DNA from 3 places in the Robertmurraya sp. DFI.2.37 genome. Region 2 is predicted to be linked to each of the others. Evidence: riboswitches for the same ligand, from Rfam matches in the RefSeq annotation. Region 2 holds a riboswitch; each other region holds the start of a gene.
What was found. A riboswitch is a leader RNA that binds a small molecule or an ion and turns the genes downstream of it on or off. The one in region 2 is predicted to bind cobalamin.

Region 1 (5,405 bases), on a different contig from region 2:
TAACAGAAGAATTTCTGGCTCCTGAACGAGAGCTTGTGCCAAAAAAACCCGTTGTCTCTCACCCCCGGAAAGGTCTTGAATGCTTTTATGCTGAAATGAGGCTATTCCCGTTTGCCCCATTGCTTCTTGGACGATTCGTTCATCCTCATCACTCCAAGAGCGAAACCACCCATCTTGGTGGGCATAGCGACCGAGGGAGACCGTCTCTTTCACCGTATAGGAAAAAGCTTGTGAAGAATGCTGGGACAAAACCGCAATCATCTTTGCTAGTTCCTTCATCGTGTAGCTTTTAATGGACTGACCCTTTATCGTGATCCTTCCTTGCTGGAAAGGCAATATGCCCGAAATCATTTTCAGCAAAGTCGTCTTACCGCTGCCATTTGGTCCAAGCACTCCAAATAGCTCCCCTTCTCCAACTCGAAATGAGACATTCTTCACTATCAATTCTCTTGCGTATCCACCTGAAAGCTGTTCTACCTTAAGCATCTGATCCACTTCTTTCCGCACTTCGTCTTTTCATTAAAATAATTCCGAAAGCTGGAGCGCCAATTAACGCGGTTATCACTCCGATCGGGAGTTCAATTGGAGAAATGATCGTTCGTGAGACTAAATCAGCCAGTATAAGAAATCCGCTCCCTGTTAAAATGGATAACGGGAGTAAATGGGTATGGTCTGGCCCCCATAACGTTCTTGTTAAATGAGGAATCACAAGACCAACAAAACCAATCGTTCCCGAAACAGCTACCGCTGCACCAGTCAAAATGGAGCCAGCAATTAAAATAATCATCTTCCTTCTCTGTACATTCACACCTAAATGCTGGGCGCGCTCTTCTCCAAAAGACATCGCATTAAGTTCTTTGCTATTGGCAATGAGGATAATGGAGCCTAAAATAAAAAACGGGAGAATAATTTGTATATAACTCCAGCCTCTCATCGACACACTTCCAAGAAGCCAACCAATAATCTGCCGCAGCTCTTCTCCTGTCAAAGCGATTAATAAGGAAATAAATGCCCCTAGGAAAGAACTGAATATAATTCCAGTTAAAATAATCGTTTCAACTTTCATCGCTCTATCAATTTTCCGAGCAAATCCCAACACTACAAATATCGTTAAAAACGCAAAAAGGATACTGAGTAAAGGTAAAGTAAAAGCTCCTACAAACGGGAGCGAAAACTGAAAAAACAAAGTGAGAACAGCACCTACTGAAGCCCCCGAAGAGACTCCTAATGTATAGGGATCTGCCAGTGGATTCCGCAAAAGACCTTGAAAGGCCGCTCCTGCAATTGCGAGAGCCGCCCCCACTAGTCCTGCCAAAATAACTCTTGGTAAACGAATACTTAATACGATATTCGTTTGCATCGGATCAATATGATCAATAGAAATAAAACGGAAAATTTCAGCACCGATGATCTGTATGATATTTCCAATCGGAACAGAAACCGTCCCGATGGAAATACCTAATAATATCGCAATAAGCAAGAAAGCGATCGCGATTATATATGCAAAAGCTCGTTGACCCCTTCTTTTCATGGTTTTCTCTCCAAACTAAGTAGGATTACTCAAATACTTCTGGATAGATCGCTTTTGCCAGCTCCTCAAGCCCCTCTGCAAGCCTTGGACCAGAACGAGTTACAAGATCTGAATGCACATCATACACCTGCTTATTTTTCACCGCAGCTACATCCTGCCAGCCCTCTCTTGAAAGCAATAAATCGACAGCATTTTCTGTATAATATCCATAAGTTGTAATCATGACGTCCGGATTGCGCTCAATGACAGCTTCCTCGTCCAAATTTACCCAGCCTTCTAAATCTCCAGCACCGTTTTCTGCATGAATAAGGGTGAGCATCTCATCCATAAAAGTATTTTTCCCAACAACAAAAATGTCTGGAGCAGGGTTGACCTCAACAATAACTGATTTTGTCTCAGTGATTTCAGCAGCTTTTTCCTCTATTTCTGCAATCTTTGTTTTCATGTCATTGACAATTTCTTCTGCTTTCTCCTGTTCACCTGTAGCAGTTCCAATCATTTCAATCGACTCATATATTTCATTAATCGTGGCAGCATCATTTACAACAAGAACTTTAATGCCTGCATCACGCAATTGCTGTAAGCCCTCCGTCGAATTATGAGCATTTGATGCGTGGGCCAAGACTAAATTCGGTTCAAGGGAAATAATCTTCTCAACATTCATTTCCATACCGCCGATTATTTCCTTTTCATATACTTCCTCAGGAAAGTTATCGTGCTCAGAAACCCCGACAATTTCGTTTCCAAGACCAAGAGCAAAGGCAATTTCCGTATTGCTTGGAATTAACGATACAATTTTCTCTGGCTTAGACTCAATTACGACCTCCTCACCAATCGCATCTGTGATCGTTACAGGAAACGCTTCTTCATTGACATTTTCCGCGCTTCCCTCTGTTTCCTCGACTGCATTGTTTTCCTCTACTGGTGTTTCAGACTCTCCGCAACCTGCTAAGATTCCTATTGATAACATGAGTAATAATAAAATTGAGTACCATTTCTTCATCTGTTTTTCCTCCAAAATTAAGTAGTCTGTTGGTGAGCATAAAAAAACATCTCCACTATAAAGAAATGGAGATGTTGGATTTGCAGCATTGACAATAAATGGCTTCCAAACACCTCCCTATCCTCGTAGGTTTATGGTGCAGTTGAAATAGGCAGGTCTCCTGGCTCATGGTCATAGCAAAACTGCTCCTTCCCATACCGATGTACAGTGGTATTTGCAGCATGCTCCCATTAACAGTGGCGGGACCGCGTTGGATTTTCACCAACTTCCCTTTTAAGTCTAAGAGAAAATTGCCATTTTTCACATCTGGAGTCAAAACTGACACCTAAACAAGCTTTATTTCCCTTAAAGACACCTATTACTGTAAACGAGTTATTTTCAATCTTGTTTAAATGAAAATACACTCAAAAAGTATGAAATTTTCCGTTGCTTAAATTATACACTATTTTGCTTCAAGAAAAGTTAACAAATTGCGAACTATTCCAATACAACCGGAATAGCATTCCCTAATTCAATCCCATTAACAGTGATGTGACAGCAGCGTGCGTAAAGCTTCACTCCAGCAGATTTAGCTTCGTTCAGAGCTTCAGCAAATTTTGGATCAATATGCTTCGCAGCGGTCATATAGGAAAGATCGTTGCGCTGAACGATGAAAAGGATAGCCGTTTCATAATGTTTCGAGAGCTGTGTAAGCTCACGCACATGCTTCGTTCCTCTTGCAGTGACGGCATCCGGAAACATTCCTTTCTCTCCTTCTGCTAACGTTACACTCTTAACCTCTAAAAGAAGTTCTTTTCCTTCTTTACTTTCTAACAGGAAATCCCAGCGAGAATCACTCAGCTTATATTCCGCTCTTTTATAAAACCAGCCGGCAAACTCATTTAACCCCCCCGATTTAAGACCATTCTCAACAAGCTTGTTCGGGAGAGCCGTATGAAGGGAAACAAGGCTTGTATGTGTTTCATTTTCACATAGCATCGCTGTCCACTTCGTTTTTCTCGCAGGATTTTCATGATCCATAAGCCATACTGTTTTCCCTGGTAGTAAAAGTTCCTTCAATCTTCCAGGGTCAGCCAAGTGAGCCACGGCTAGTTCGTCTGTTTCAGGCAATTGGCAGTGGAGAATAAAGCGATTCGGTCTTTCAATAAATGTTGCCTTTGTCAGCGCTCTGGGGAATGGCAGCCATAAGCTTTCTTTTTTCTTTTGCATTTCCTCAGCGCCTCCTAGCTTGCATACATTTTCCATTCACGTGTTTTTTTATCAAAAACAAGCTTTGCATCCGGCTTTCCTTTTGCCATTTTTTCGTACTCTTCGTACATATCATCCATGTTATCAAAATCACCGAGCACCCAGATAGGAATCTCTATCGCCGTTCTTGTTTGAACATTGTCATGAATAGAGATAAGAATTCCCTCTTTCATCATGATCTTCATATTTAGGATTAGCTCCATATGAATCGGAGGAAATGGCCGTTTCTTTTTAATGCCAAGGATACTCTTGGCAAGCTTGCTATCAGTCATTTTCGCTGCTAATACTTCTCCAAGCATATGGTAGAAATCTTTCATATTGCGATAATAGACTTTATTCCACCAACCATCATCGTGGGCTAAATAAACAAAGCGATTGCGCAATTGCTGATAAAAGGGGGTTCGCAAAGCATCTTTCATATGACCAAGGTACAGAAGCTCCGCCAATTCCTGACCTGACAATTCGTTCAGTGCATCTTCTTCCTCAAAATCAACCCAGCAGAAGTCCCCATACCCATAGACATCATCCTTTATTAGCTTTTCCACTTGCTCATGAGGAACATATTCAAATAGCGTATGCAAATTGAACTCTCCATCATCAAAATGATGCTTTAAAAGGAGGACGTTGTTCATGAGGTCTTTAAGCGAGCGGGCAAATTCTCCAAATTCTATCCCATACGATAGGACGTAATGCTTTGTTTCATTCAAATGAACATATACAAGTTCCCGTTGATTGCCATTATGTTTTTTCAAAAGAATAACCTCCGAACCTTTTGATAAGACTGATGATGATTCACGAAACAGACAATGAAGTCCTGTTTATATGGTTTAGAATTATATAACTAGATTTTAACAAACTTTTCGGATAAAATCTTATTTTATCCACGTAATTCTCATTTAGTGAAAATATTCCCTTTTCAACTTAATCATTAGAAAATTATTTGAACGAAGGTTTTAAGCGTTTATTTAGTGGTACAACTAATAAGACAGCCGCTTTAAACGTTCTTGTCGTTTAATTGAACTCAACTTGGCAGGATGCACGAACTCAGGAGAAAAACCCATTTTGTTGAACCACGAAAGACGCAAAAGTATTACCAACTATGTAAATTTTTCACGTTCAATACCTTGACAATAAAAAAATAATTTTACCGTATCAATTCTTCTTATCTTTTTCTATAATAATCACGAGAGTTGATAGCACACTTTGTATTGATAACCTATATCACAAACAAAATTCCTATCAAAAAATGGATCCAAGTAAGTACTATCTTCACTCAGCATTTTCCGGTAAAGGAGCGTGATCTCATGATTCAGAATATGACAGAAGATCAAATCACCCTATATGTAATCAAGGCATTAAAAGAGAATAAACGCAAAGAATTCGAAGCAATCATCGATGAACTTCAACCATATGATATTGCTCAAATTTATGAGGATTTGCCGGAAAAACATCGAACACGCTTTTTATTTTTCCTAAATATTAATGTACTTGCAGATTTAATCCAAGAATTAAACAGTGAAGAACAACTCGACGTCCTCAACCGCCTTGGGATTGAGAAATCTGGTAAGGTACTCGACATGATGGATAATGACGACCTTGCCTCCCTTCTTGAAGATCTCTCTC
Region 2 (5,405 bases):
GCTCTTCCGTATTGCCACTGATGGAGCTATAGACGATAGCTAGCTTCATAGTTCATCAAACCCATTCGATTCAGTTACTTTCGTATAGGTTCTTGATTTTTGTTCGAAGAAATCAGATTTCGTTTCATTCATCATTTCATCGCTAAACACTTGAATCCATGGCATTGGGTTGTCACGACCACTATAATGGTTTTCGAGTCCTAATTGGCGAAAACGTTTATTTGCTAGATATTCAACATAACCTTCGAATTCTTCTAAATTGATTCCTTCAATTTCTTTTAAAATATAGCGGGCCCACTCCTTCTCTAATTCAACAGCGTCTGAAATGGAATGATAAACATATTGAATATTTTCTGGCGTATTAAGCTCTGGGTTTTCGGTTAACAAAATTCGGATGAATTGGGCAATAAAGTAGGCATGCTGCATTTCATCTCTTTGAATATAGCTTATCATCGTACTTGTCTTAAGCATTTTTTGTTGTCTAGCAAGATGATAGAAAAAGGCAAACCCTGCGTAAAAATAAATACCTTCTAAATTAATCGACTGAACCGCTAGTTGAAATAAATGCTGTGGAGTTGGTTCCTGACGGAAATTCTCATAGGCGATTAAAATGATTTCATTTCTTTTTCGGACAATCGGATCATCCTTTGCTTGATTAAAACGTTCAATTTGCTCGCTTAAAGGAATAAGTGAACTTAAAATATAGGAATAGGATTCATTATGAACCGCTTCTTGTTGAGCTATAACTGCAAAAATGGCTTTAAAGCTAGGGTCGGTTACATAATCCATAACTTGTGTCATCGTTGGCGTTTGCAGACTATCTAAGGATGCCAACTGCGTGTTGACCCGTAAAAACACGTCCTTTTCAATGGAGCTTAAATGATCCCATTGCTTAATATCATCTTGCATATTTATTTCTTGCGCCTTCCAAAAATTTGCTAGCAGTGTTTGATACATGCGATACATTTGTGGGTAGGCGATATCATTCCAGTTAAGGATACCAGATGCTTTACCGTTAATAATGCCTGTTGCTTTATTAGGAAATTCGGGATTTAATAATTTAATCTTTTTTAAAGTGCTAGTCATGAAAGAGGGCTCCCTTCTTTAGCTGTTAACTGTTGAAATTAGATTTTTATCAGAACAAGTCTCCAATTTAAGTTTGAAACTGGAGATTTCGTCATGCAGCGGTGCGATATTTAATGATGCTTTATGCTTTTTTATTAACTATGGCATGCTTCACATTCTTCAATTTCAGTTTGTGAGGTGCTGCGAACATAATAGGTTGTTTTCATGCCAGACTTCCACGCTTCTAGATGAAGCTCAAGCAGCTCCTTTGCTTTAATATCGTGGCGCACATAAAGATTGAAACTAATGGCTTGATCGATGTGCCGCTGTCTAGCAGCGTTTTGCTTAATGCTCCATTTTTGATCAAGTTCATGCCGAACTTTACGATAGTAATAATAAGTTTGATGATTTATATCTGGTGCTGTCACCTTAAATTTAAAGTTTTTCTTCTCCTCTGCATATTCGAGGGCATAGAGCGGATCGATACCGTCTGTTGAGCCACCGATTTTTGCTGTAGAAGAATTAGGGGCAACTGCCATCATCCAGCCATTTCTTACCCCAAATGCTTGAATGTTTTCCCGGAGCTCAGCCCATCTAGACGTTGTATATCCTTTGCGTTGAAAATAGTCTCCTGATTCCCATTCAGACCCTTTAAATAGGGAATACGCTCCTTTTTCTTTCGCTAATTCCATCGATGCTTTAATCGTGTAGAAAGCGATGTCCTCATAGACTTCATCGGCATAATGAACAGCTTGAACTGATTCCCACTCGATACCTTTTAAGGCAAGGAGATGATGCCAACCAAAGGTTCCAAGTCCGACAGCTCGATATTTCGCGTTCGTTGCTTTAGCTTGGTGGACAGAAATATCATTTATATCAATCACGTTGTCTAGCATTCTCATTTGAATGGCAATTAATCGTTCTAAAACATTCGCTCTGATCGCGTTTGGCAAATGGATGGAGGAGAGGTTGCAAACGACGAAGTCCCCAGGCTTTCTAATTATTACGATATTTCCATCTGCATCTGTAAATTCGCTTTGAATCGTAGTTGCTGACATGTTCTGACTAATCTCCGTGCACAGATTACTGCAAAATATCGCTGTACGTCCATGTCCAAGCACATGCTTATTCGGGTTTTGTCGATTAACTTCATCGCGATAAAACATGTAAGGCGTTCCTGTTTCCAGCTGAGCAACCATGATACGAACCATAATATCCATTGCCCGGTATGTTTTACGGGGAAGAAGTGGATGGTTGACAGCCTCCTCATATTTTTGTGTGAAAAACTTTTCATCTGTTTCGTCGTAAAAATCCTCTAAACCAAGTGGATTTCCGTTTTCATCTTTCCAACCCATCATTTGTTTTACTTGATGAGGACAGAAGGTGTGCCATTCCCCAATACTTTTTCCATTTTCATCGACCTCTTCGATCTTTTTCATGAAAAGGTCAGGAATGGAAACGCCTGTAAAAATATCGTGCGCTTTTCTTCGCTCGTCGCCGTTATTTGTTTTTAGATCTAAAAAGCCGTTCATAATATCTTTATGAAAAATATCTAAATAAATGGCGACAGCACCTTGCCGTTGACCAAGCTGATCGACGCTCACTGCAGTGTCATTAATTAAGCGAATCCAAGGGACGACCCCTGAAGAATTTCCTTTAAACTTTTTAATATCGGAGCCGAGCGCCCTTACTTTTCCATAGTAAATTCCGATACCCCCGCCATCCTTACTCAATCGAGCGATATCCCAGTTGTTTAAGTAAATGCCGTCTAAGGAGTCGTCCACTGTGTCAATAAAACAGGAGGAGAGCTGACCATAGCTTTTACCGGCATTTGCTAGAGTTGGTGTAGCAACGGTCATATACAAGTTGCTTAAGGCCCAATATGCTTCTTTCACATACGACAATCGCTTTTGCCTTTCTTCATTTTTCATTAAGGTCATGGCGATGATCATGAACCGTTCCTGTGGAAGTTCATATACATTTTGATGATAGTCCTTTGCTAAATAGCGATCGGCTAAAAGAAATAATCCCATATATGTAAAAAGGGAATCTTTATCTGGGTCAATTTCTTGTCCCAATTGTTCAATTTCCTCCTTACTGTAGGCTTGAAGGAGATCGTTTGAGTAAATTCCAATATCGCTTAAGTATTGAATAAGATGGAAGAAATCACCATATTTTTCGTTAGGTTCATACTTGCGAGAGGTTGCCGCTTTTTCGTAAAGCTCAAGCAGGAGCATATGTGCAGCAAGAAAAGTCCAGTTTGGTTCGATCATATCGACATGATTTAATGCATATTGGAGAACCGTTTGCTTGGAAGTACGTTCGTCTGTTGTAAGCAGCTGTTGTTCAATTTCCGTAACATTTAGGTTGTATTTTTTTGCCGTGTTCTTCAGGGCTTCAAGTACCCTTTCATTTTTGGTTGCGATTGTACTCATTGTTCAAAATCTCTCCCTTAATTTTTCGGAAGAGAGAAAGGTAACTAAAAAACCCACCTTCAAAAATGAAGATGGGTTAAAACGCTGATATTTAGTAGAAAAGGAACAAGCCTTTTTTGCTTAAACACCTTCGTTTTACCTTCCCAACTCCCGAAGAAGATAATGACGTATAAAAAAGGCAGGTCTCCTGACTTGTGCTTCATCCTACTTTAGGTCCTTCCCATCGAGATGATAGTGGCTTTTCCTATTTCGTCACACTTACAGTTGCGGGTACAGTTCTGGATTCTCACCAGATTCCCTATTAAGTCTATTTAAGACACCTAATTTATCGGTTGTATACTATATATTGTGGTATATGGTTGTTTTACTTACTATATATGTAAGATTGTTTTATTATAAGTGATCTATTTTAAAATGACAACCGTTTTAGCGATAATTTACAAATTGAACATCGATTGATAAATCGGCTTCTTTTACTGCAGCGATAATTGCTTGCAAGTCGTCGCGGCTTTTCGCTGTAACCCGAACTTGATCATCCTGCACTTGGCTTTTAACCTTTAAACCGCTATTTTTAATTAAAGTATTGATTTTTTTGGCATTTTCTTTATCGATTCCTTGCACAAGCTTTGCTCGTTGTCTTACAGTTCCTCCAGACGCGCCTTCAATTTTTCCATAATCAAGATTCTTAATGGGAATGCCTCTTTTAATCATTTTACTGAGGAGAACATCCTTTAATTGTTCGAGCTTGTATTCATCATCTGATACAAGGACAAGTTCTTCATTATCAAGGGTTACTTTACTCTTGCTTCCTTTAAAATCATACCGTGTGGAGATTTCTTTCATCGTTATATTAATTGCATTCGTCACTTCGGAAAAATCTACTTTTGATACAATATCAAATGAGCTATCTTTTGCCATCATGAGCCCTCCTTTAAATACATGTATAATTTCCCTTCTAGGCTCCATTATAGTAAAATATAGCAGTTCAAACAACTTTCGGAAAGACTACTTTCGCATGAAGTGTAAAATAGAGGAGTGTATGGCAATGGCTTTAAATGATTATGTAGGGCAGGTATTAACTTTAACGGTTGCAAGGTATGCCCAGTTTGGCTACTTTTTAACGGACGGAGAAGAAGATGTTCTAATGCATGAAAATGATACGGAGCTTGAATTAAATGAGGGCGATGAAGTTGAGGTTTTCTTGTATGCTGATTCCCATGGGCGAGCCTCAGCAACATCAACGATTCCGAAAATCAAGGTGGGCGAGTACGGCTGGGCAAAGGTTAGTGATACAAAGCCGGGACTCGGTGTATTTTTAGATATTGGCATCAATAAGGACATGCTTTTAGGGGAAGAGGATTTACCAACGAAGCAGTCCGTTTGGCCAATGGTCGGAGATTTGCTTTATATCACATTGCGTGTCAATCGAAATAATCGGATTTATGTGAAGCTTGCTACGGATCCTGTCATTGATGAAAAGAGAGTCAAGGCAACCCGTGCTGATTTTAATAAAAATATTCAAGGGCATATTTATCGTACGGCAAAGGTAGGAAGCTGGATTTATACTGCGGAAGGCTTTAAAGGTTTTATTCATGAGTCACAGCGTCTAGCTGAACCGCGACTCGGTGAAAAAGTTGAGGGAAGGATTATAGATGTAAAAGAGGATGGAACGATCAATGTTTCGTTAACTCTACGGAAACAAGAAGCGTTAGGGACAGATGCAGAGAAAATCTATTCTTATTTGCAGTCTAGAAATGGCGCGATGCCATATGGAGACAAAAGTATGCCAGAAGATATCGAAGAGCGCTTCGGATTGAGCAAAGGTGCTTTTAAAAGGGCTCTTGGCAAACTGATGAAGGACGGTCTTGTTTATCAAGAGGATGGCTGGACTTATGAGAAGAAGGA
Region 3 (5,405 bases), on a different contig from region 2:
AATGCAGTTAAGACAGCTAATGTCGTTAATCAAAATAAAACACAGGCTAAAAGTAGGGCGCCAAAGGAAAATAGCACCGTTAAAAATACCATGTATGTCACCGCTACTGCCTATAGTCATGAAAGTTCAAAAACAGGATTAACGTATATGGGGTATAATATTAGAAAGAATCCAAATATGAAATTAATCGCTGTAGACCCTTCTGTTATTCCACTCGGTTCCAAAGTATGGGTGGAAGGCTATGGTGAAGCGATCGCAGGTGATACGGGAGGTGCCATTAAGGGTCATAAAATTGACGTATTAATGCCAAACGATGCTCAAGCAATAAGATGGGGACGAAAAGTAGTTAAAATTTCTATATTAAATTAGTAAACGACGAGGGCGTTTTAAGAAAAAGCGCCCTCGTCGTTTAGTTTATATGACCGTTTGATTAACTGTTCATTTTTCAACCAGGAGCGGCAATGATGTATGGGTGTAAATGGAGGAGGAAAAAACTTATGAATGATTTGCGAAAAACGGATCATTATAGATGAATTTTATGGATGAATTTGTTAGTATAAAAATATAAACAAAAATATAACGGTTTCAGGTAAAGGAAGTTGGTGAAAGTCCAACACGGTCCCGCCACTGTGAAAGGTTTAGCCTTAAGTCAGGTCATTTATCTGAAGATCGTGTAGAAAAAACAAAATGATCTCGAGGTAGGATCTTTTTGTTAACGGCGTAGTGAAAAGAACCTCACTATGCCTTTTTGTTTAAAATCACAATGTTGTGGTTTGTATGAAGTGAAGATGCTTCCAGCTGTCAAATTATTGACAGAAAAAGGGCCCTTATTGTAAAGTTGAGTTAGGCACAATGGCGTGTAAACAAAGCAAAGAAGCTTTATGGAAAGAAATTCTTTCTATTAAAGCTTCTTTTTTTTATTTTCACGCAATTGCAAATTATCATTTACCTTTAGTTGCAGACTAAAAGGCATAGGTCTATTTGCCTGTTTAATATGATGGTAAATTTAGACCGAAATAGTGCATAGGGGGCCAAACTATTAAACCGTCTATCACAATTGGAGAACTCAAAGTTCAGCCGAAAAGAAGGTGGTAATATAAGGGGATTGGCAAGCCTAATGAAAACTCCATGATTTTAAGTTAAAAAGAAACATCGATTAAAGAAGATGAAATGACTTTTAGAAAGTGGGGAAAATAGTGAAATTCAAAAGTGTGAAAATGCGTACTCTATCATTAATTCTGCCGTTATTATTACTCATATTAGGGGCAATAATTGTTTTTTCTTATATCAGTTCAAAAAATATACTGGAGCAGCAAATTGAAGAGCGCATGAATAATCAACTGGAGAGTATTACAGAGACAATTGGAAAAAGCTTGGTAGCACATAGTAAAATACCAGAGTTAATCGCGAGACAAGTTGAAATATCCCCAAAGGATTACTCTTTAAACACCTATGAAGAAATGTTATTAAATGCTATTCCGTCAAATGATTCAACGTTCGGTGGTGGAATATTTTTTGAGCCGTTCAAATATAAAAATGACGTTGAGCATTTCTCAGCATTTGCTTATTGGGAAGAGGGTTCTATAAAAACAACTCAGGAGTACAGTGATCCAGCGTTCAATTATACGGCGCAGGATTGGTACACGATTGTCAAGGATACTGATCAAAGTGTTGTATTTACAAGTCCATATTTAGATACGAATGTTGATGTATCAATGGTTACAGCAAGTGCTCCATTTTATGATGATCAGGATAACTTCATGGGAGTGGCTACAGGCGACATTGATTTAAGTGAAATCCAAAAAATGATTCGTGATACGAAAGTAGAGGAAACCGGTTACTCCTTTTTAATAGATAAGAATGGGACATATATAGCAGATCTTGAAGCTGAAAAGGCAATGCAAGTAAACATACAAGACGATCCGAACACAGCGCTTGCAAAATTAGGCAATCAAATAGTTGAGAACGACGATGGAATTCTCCATTTTAAAGATCAGACAGGAGATTATTCACTGTTTTTTAAAAAAGAACCGCTTACAGATTGGACAATCGGCCTTGTCGTTCCAGATAAAGAATTATACGCTTCTTTGTCTTCATTATTTAGAAATTTAATGATTGTAAGTTTAATAGGAGTGGCGCTCGTAGTTGTCATTATTCTGTTTTATAGTAGATGGATTGTAAAAAATATAAACGATGTAAACGGAATGGCCGAAAAAATTGCAGATGGAGATTTGAGTTATACATTAACGACGAATAGTCAGGATGAGTTTGGTCAAATGGCAGCGCATTTAAATCGAATGAAAGATAATTTGGCCGAAATTATTCAAAAAGTTAGTTTACAGTCCCAGCAGGTTGCTGCTACTTCTGAGCAGTTATCTGCCAGCGCTGAGGAGTCAAGCAAAGCTACTGAGCAAATTACGTTGGCTGTTCAGGATGTAGCAACAGGATCTGAACAACAAGTTGAAAATACAACGATTTCAACCAATCGGGCGAATGAAATATCAAATGTCATTGAGGAGGCCCTGGATGCAACTGCCACAATTACAAAATTAATAACGGAAACAAATAAAAAGGCGAATGCGGGGAGTGAGGTGGTCGCCAATACATTAAAACAAATCGACTTTGTTCATCAAGCGACCACTGAAACAGCAAGCAGTGTAGATAGATTGGGAGAAAAATCAAACCAGGTAACTCAAATCGTTGATATGATTTCAAATATTGCGGAGCAAACCAATTTACTGGCGTTAAATGCTTCAATTGAAGCAGCAAGAGCTGGTGAACATGGCCAAGGTTTTTCAGTGGTTGCAAATGAAGTGAAAAAACTAGCCGAGCAATCGAGTGATGCAACGAAAGAGATTTTCAACATTATACAAGAAATAAAAAATGAGACAGAAAGAACCGTCTCCGCTATGAATGATAATAAACAATCCGTTCAGGATAGCATAGAACTTGTTTATAAAACAGGAGACACTTTTAAAGAAATTGTTCAAATGATCGTGAATGTTGTTAATAATTCAAAGGAAGTTTCAGCGATTTTGAATGAAGTCCAAGCGAGCACTCAAAATATGGTTCCTGAGATTAAAGCGGTATCAGATATTGCCAAACAATCAGCGGAAAATATTCAGAATGTAGCGGCAGCATCGGAAGAGCAGAACGCTTCAATGGAGGATATCACCGCTTCCGCCTCGGTATTAAGCAGCATGGCCCAAGAATTACAAGAAGCGATAAGCAAATTCCGAGTATAATGTTAAAGCGACAAGCTTCTTAAAACAACAATGATAACATACATGCAGATGGAATCGTTACGAATTTGTGATAAGCTTTGACAAAAATAAATCTTAGTAGTAATCTTGAACTGAACACAATGACGTGTAGAAAAAAGCAGAGAAGCTTTATAGATAAGATGAGTTCATCTTTCTGTAAGGCTTCTCTTTTTTTGTTTGGCTTTGTTATATGTTGGTGTTGCTCTTTACTCATAATGAAAGTCGTGTGAAGCTTTGGTTCCCAGAACATGAGCCCAAAATCGCTCTACTTACAATATCGTTTAACAAGTTTAGAAAAGAAGGTTTACTTCCCATTATTGTATTTACCTCAAGCACAAGCAGGGAGGACCCGAGCAAACTTTTGGGATAAGTCAAGAAAGGGTCTTATTTATTGAAGAATGACGAAGGAATTTGCGAAAAATCTCAGCCCTAGCAGGTATCATTTGTACTTGAATCGTTTTGAAGATGCCCTGCGTGTTTTTCATTTGATGATTAGAAAGGAGAGACAGAAGTGAAGGAATTTTATTTACCAACGAAAATATTTATGGGAGACGATGCTCTCGATCGCCTAGAGCAACTAACAAATGAAAATATTTTTTTAATCACAGATCCTTTTATCGAAAAGTCTGGGATGTTGGATGAAGTGTTAGCTCGTATGAAAGGTAGGAACAATGATTTTGAGGTTTTTAGCGAGATCGTACCCGATCCACCAATCGAGACCGTAGTTTCCGGAGTGAAGGTAATCGAGGAATTAAACCCTGGTGTTATTATCGCCTTCGGAGGCGGTTCCACAATTGATGCTGCAAAGGCCATCAAGGATTTCGCGATAAAACTATCGATTCTAAAAACAGAGCCAAAGCTAATTGCGATTCCGACAACAAGCGGTACAGGGACAGAAGTAACATCATTTTCTGTCATTACTGACCAAGAGAAACAGTTGAAATATCCTATTGTTTCTGATTCATTATTACCGCAAGAGGCAATACTTGCTCCTAATTTAGTGAAATCAGTTCCTCCTGCTATAACAGCAGATACAGGGATGGATGTTTTAACCCATGGTATCGAGGCTTATGTCTCCATCAATGCTACTGATTTTTCAGATGCCTTTGCGGAAAAAGCAATTCAATTAATCTTTGAGTATTTACCAAGGGCATATAAAAATGGTGACGATCTTGAAGCAAGGGAGAAAGTGCATCACGCCTCATGTTTAGCGGGGATCGCCTTTAATATTGCCGGACTTGGTATTAATCATAGCATTGCCCATGCTAGTGGAGCGCATTTTCATATTCCCCATGGTAGAATGAATTCGCTCCTCTTAACAACTGTTATCGATTTTAATGCTGATATACAGGATTTTTCAAATCATCATTATAGTCATGCTGCGAAAAAATATGCAAAACTAGCAAAAATACTGGGTCTCTCCTCTACAAATTGTAGAATCGGCGTCAAGAATCTAAATCAATATATACGCCATTTGCAAAAAGAGCTCGATATGCCCACATCACTTCGGCAATGTGGTGTAACTTACGAACAAGTGGTTAAAGAGAAAAGAGTGATTAGTGAAGCGGCATTAGTCGACGCTTGTACGAAAACGAATTGTAAAATTCCATCCATAGAAGATTTAGAAACAATTATTGAAACCATTAAATAAATTCATCAATAATTCACAAAAATTTGATTGACAACGTTTCCAGCTTTGATAAAATAATTAGAGAAGGCACAAGGTAGTGCTGATTAAACTTCGAGGGCAAAGGGGCTTTTGAAAAAAGTTATGTTTAACTTTTTCAAAGGCTCCTTTTTTCAATCCAATGAATTTCAGATACTTAATTTATTGGACAAAATCAAATAGAAGAACGGATGGATGAACATGGAAGAAAGGGCAAGGGTTATACAGGAATATGTTCCTGGGAAACAAGTCACTTTAGCCCATATTATTGCAAATCCCACTCCAGATTTGAAAAAAAAGTTAGGTCTTAATAATCAAAGTATGAATGCGATTGGAATTCTAACGATCACACCTAGTGAAGCTTCTATTATTGCTGCTGATATTGCGACAAAATCAGGTAACGTTGAGATTGGTTTTGTCGATCGCTTCAGTGGCTCCGTTGTCATTACGGGAGATGTATCTTCAATTGAACATGC

Region 1: linked by a shared signal. The riboswitch ahead of PZE06_RS10360 (ABC transporter substrate-binding protein) and the one ahead of PZE06_RS04265 (ribonucleoside-diphosphate reductase subunit alpha) in region 2 are both predicted to bind cobalamin.
Region 3: linked by a shared signal. The riboswitch ahead of PZE06_RS17630 (methyl-accepting chemotaxis protein) and the one ahead of PZE06_RS04265 (ribonucleoside-diphosphate reductase subunit alpha) in region 2 are both predicted to bind cobalamin.

Annotation. Positions count from the first base shown of each region.
Region 1 is NZ_JARGEJ010000015.1:28,174-33,578, forward strand. It holds gene PZE06_RS10350 (adenosylcobinamide amidohydrolase) at 1-486, opposite strand, end outside; gene PZE06_RS10355 (FecCD family ABC transporter permease) at 479-1,531, opposite strand; gene PZE06_RS10360 (ABC transporter substrate-binding protein) at 1,557-2,534, opposite strand; cobalamin riboswitch at 2,668-2,878, opposite strand; gene sfsA (DNA/RNA nuclease SfsA) at 3,012-3,743, opposite strand; gene PZE06_RS10370 (hypothetical protein) at 3,758-4,534, opposite strand; gene mgtE (magnesium transporter) at 5,087-5,405, shown strand, end outside.
Region 2 is NZ_JARGEJ010000005.1:61,530-66,934, forward strand. It holds gene PZE06_RS04255 (flavodoxin domain-containing protein) at 1-49, opposite strand, end outside; gene PZE06_RS04260 (ribonucleotide-diphosphate reductase subunit beta) at 46-1,086, opposite strand; gene PZE06_RS04265 (ribonucleoside-diphosphate reductase subunit alpha) at 1,221-3,500, opposite strand; cobalamin riboswitch at 3,661-3,839, opposite strand; gene PZE06_RS04270 (YajQ family cyclic di-GMP-binding protein) at 3,927-4,418, opposite strand; gene PZE06_RS04275 (CvfB family protein) at 4,546-5,405, shown strand, end outside.
Region 3 is NZ_JARGEJ010000038.1:2,248-7,652, reverse strand. It holds gene PZE06_RS17635 (3D domain-containing protein) at 1-369, shown strand, start outside; adenosylcobalamin (AdoCbl) riboswitch at 567-717, shown strand; gene PZE06_RS17630 (methyl-accepting chemotaxis protein) at 1,197-3,245, shown strand; gene PZE06_RS17625 (1-propanol dehydrogenase PduQ) at 3,775-4,914, shown strand; gene PZE06_RS17620 (BMC domain-containing protein) at 5,131-5,405, shown strand, end outside.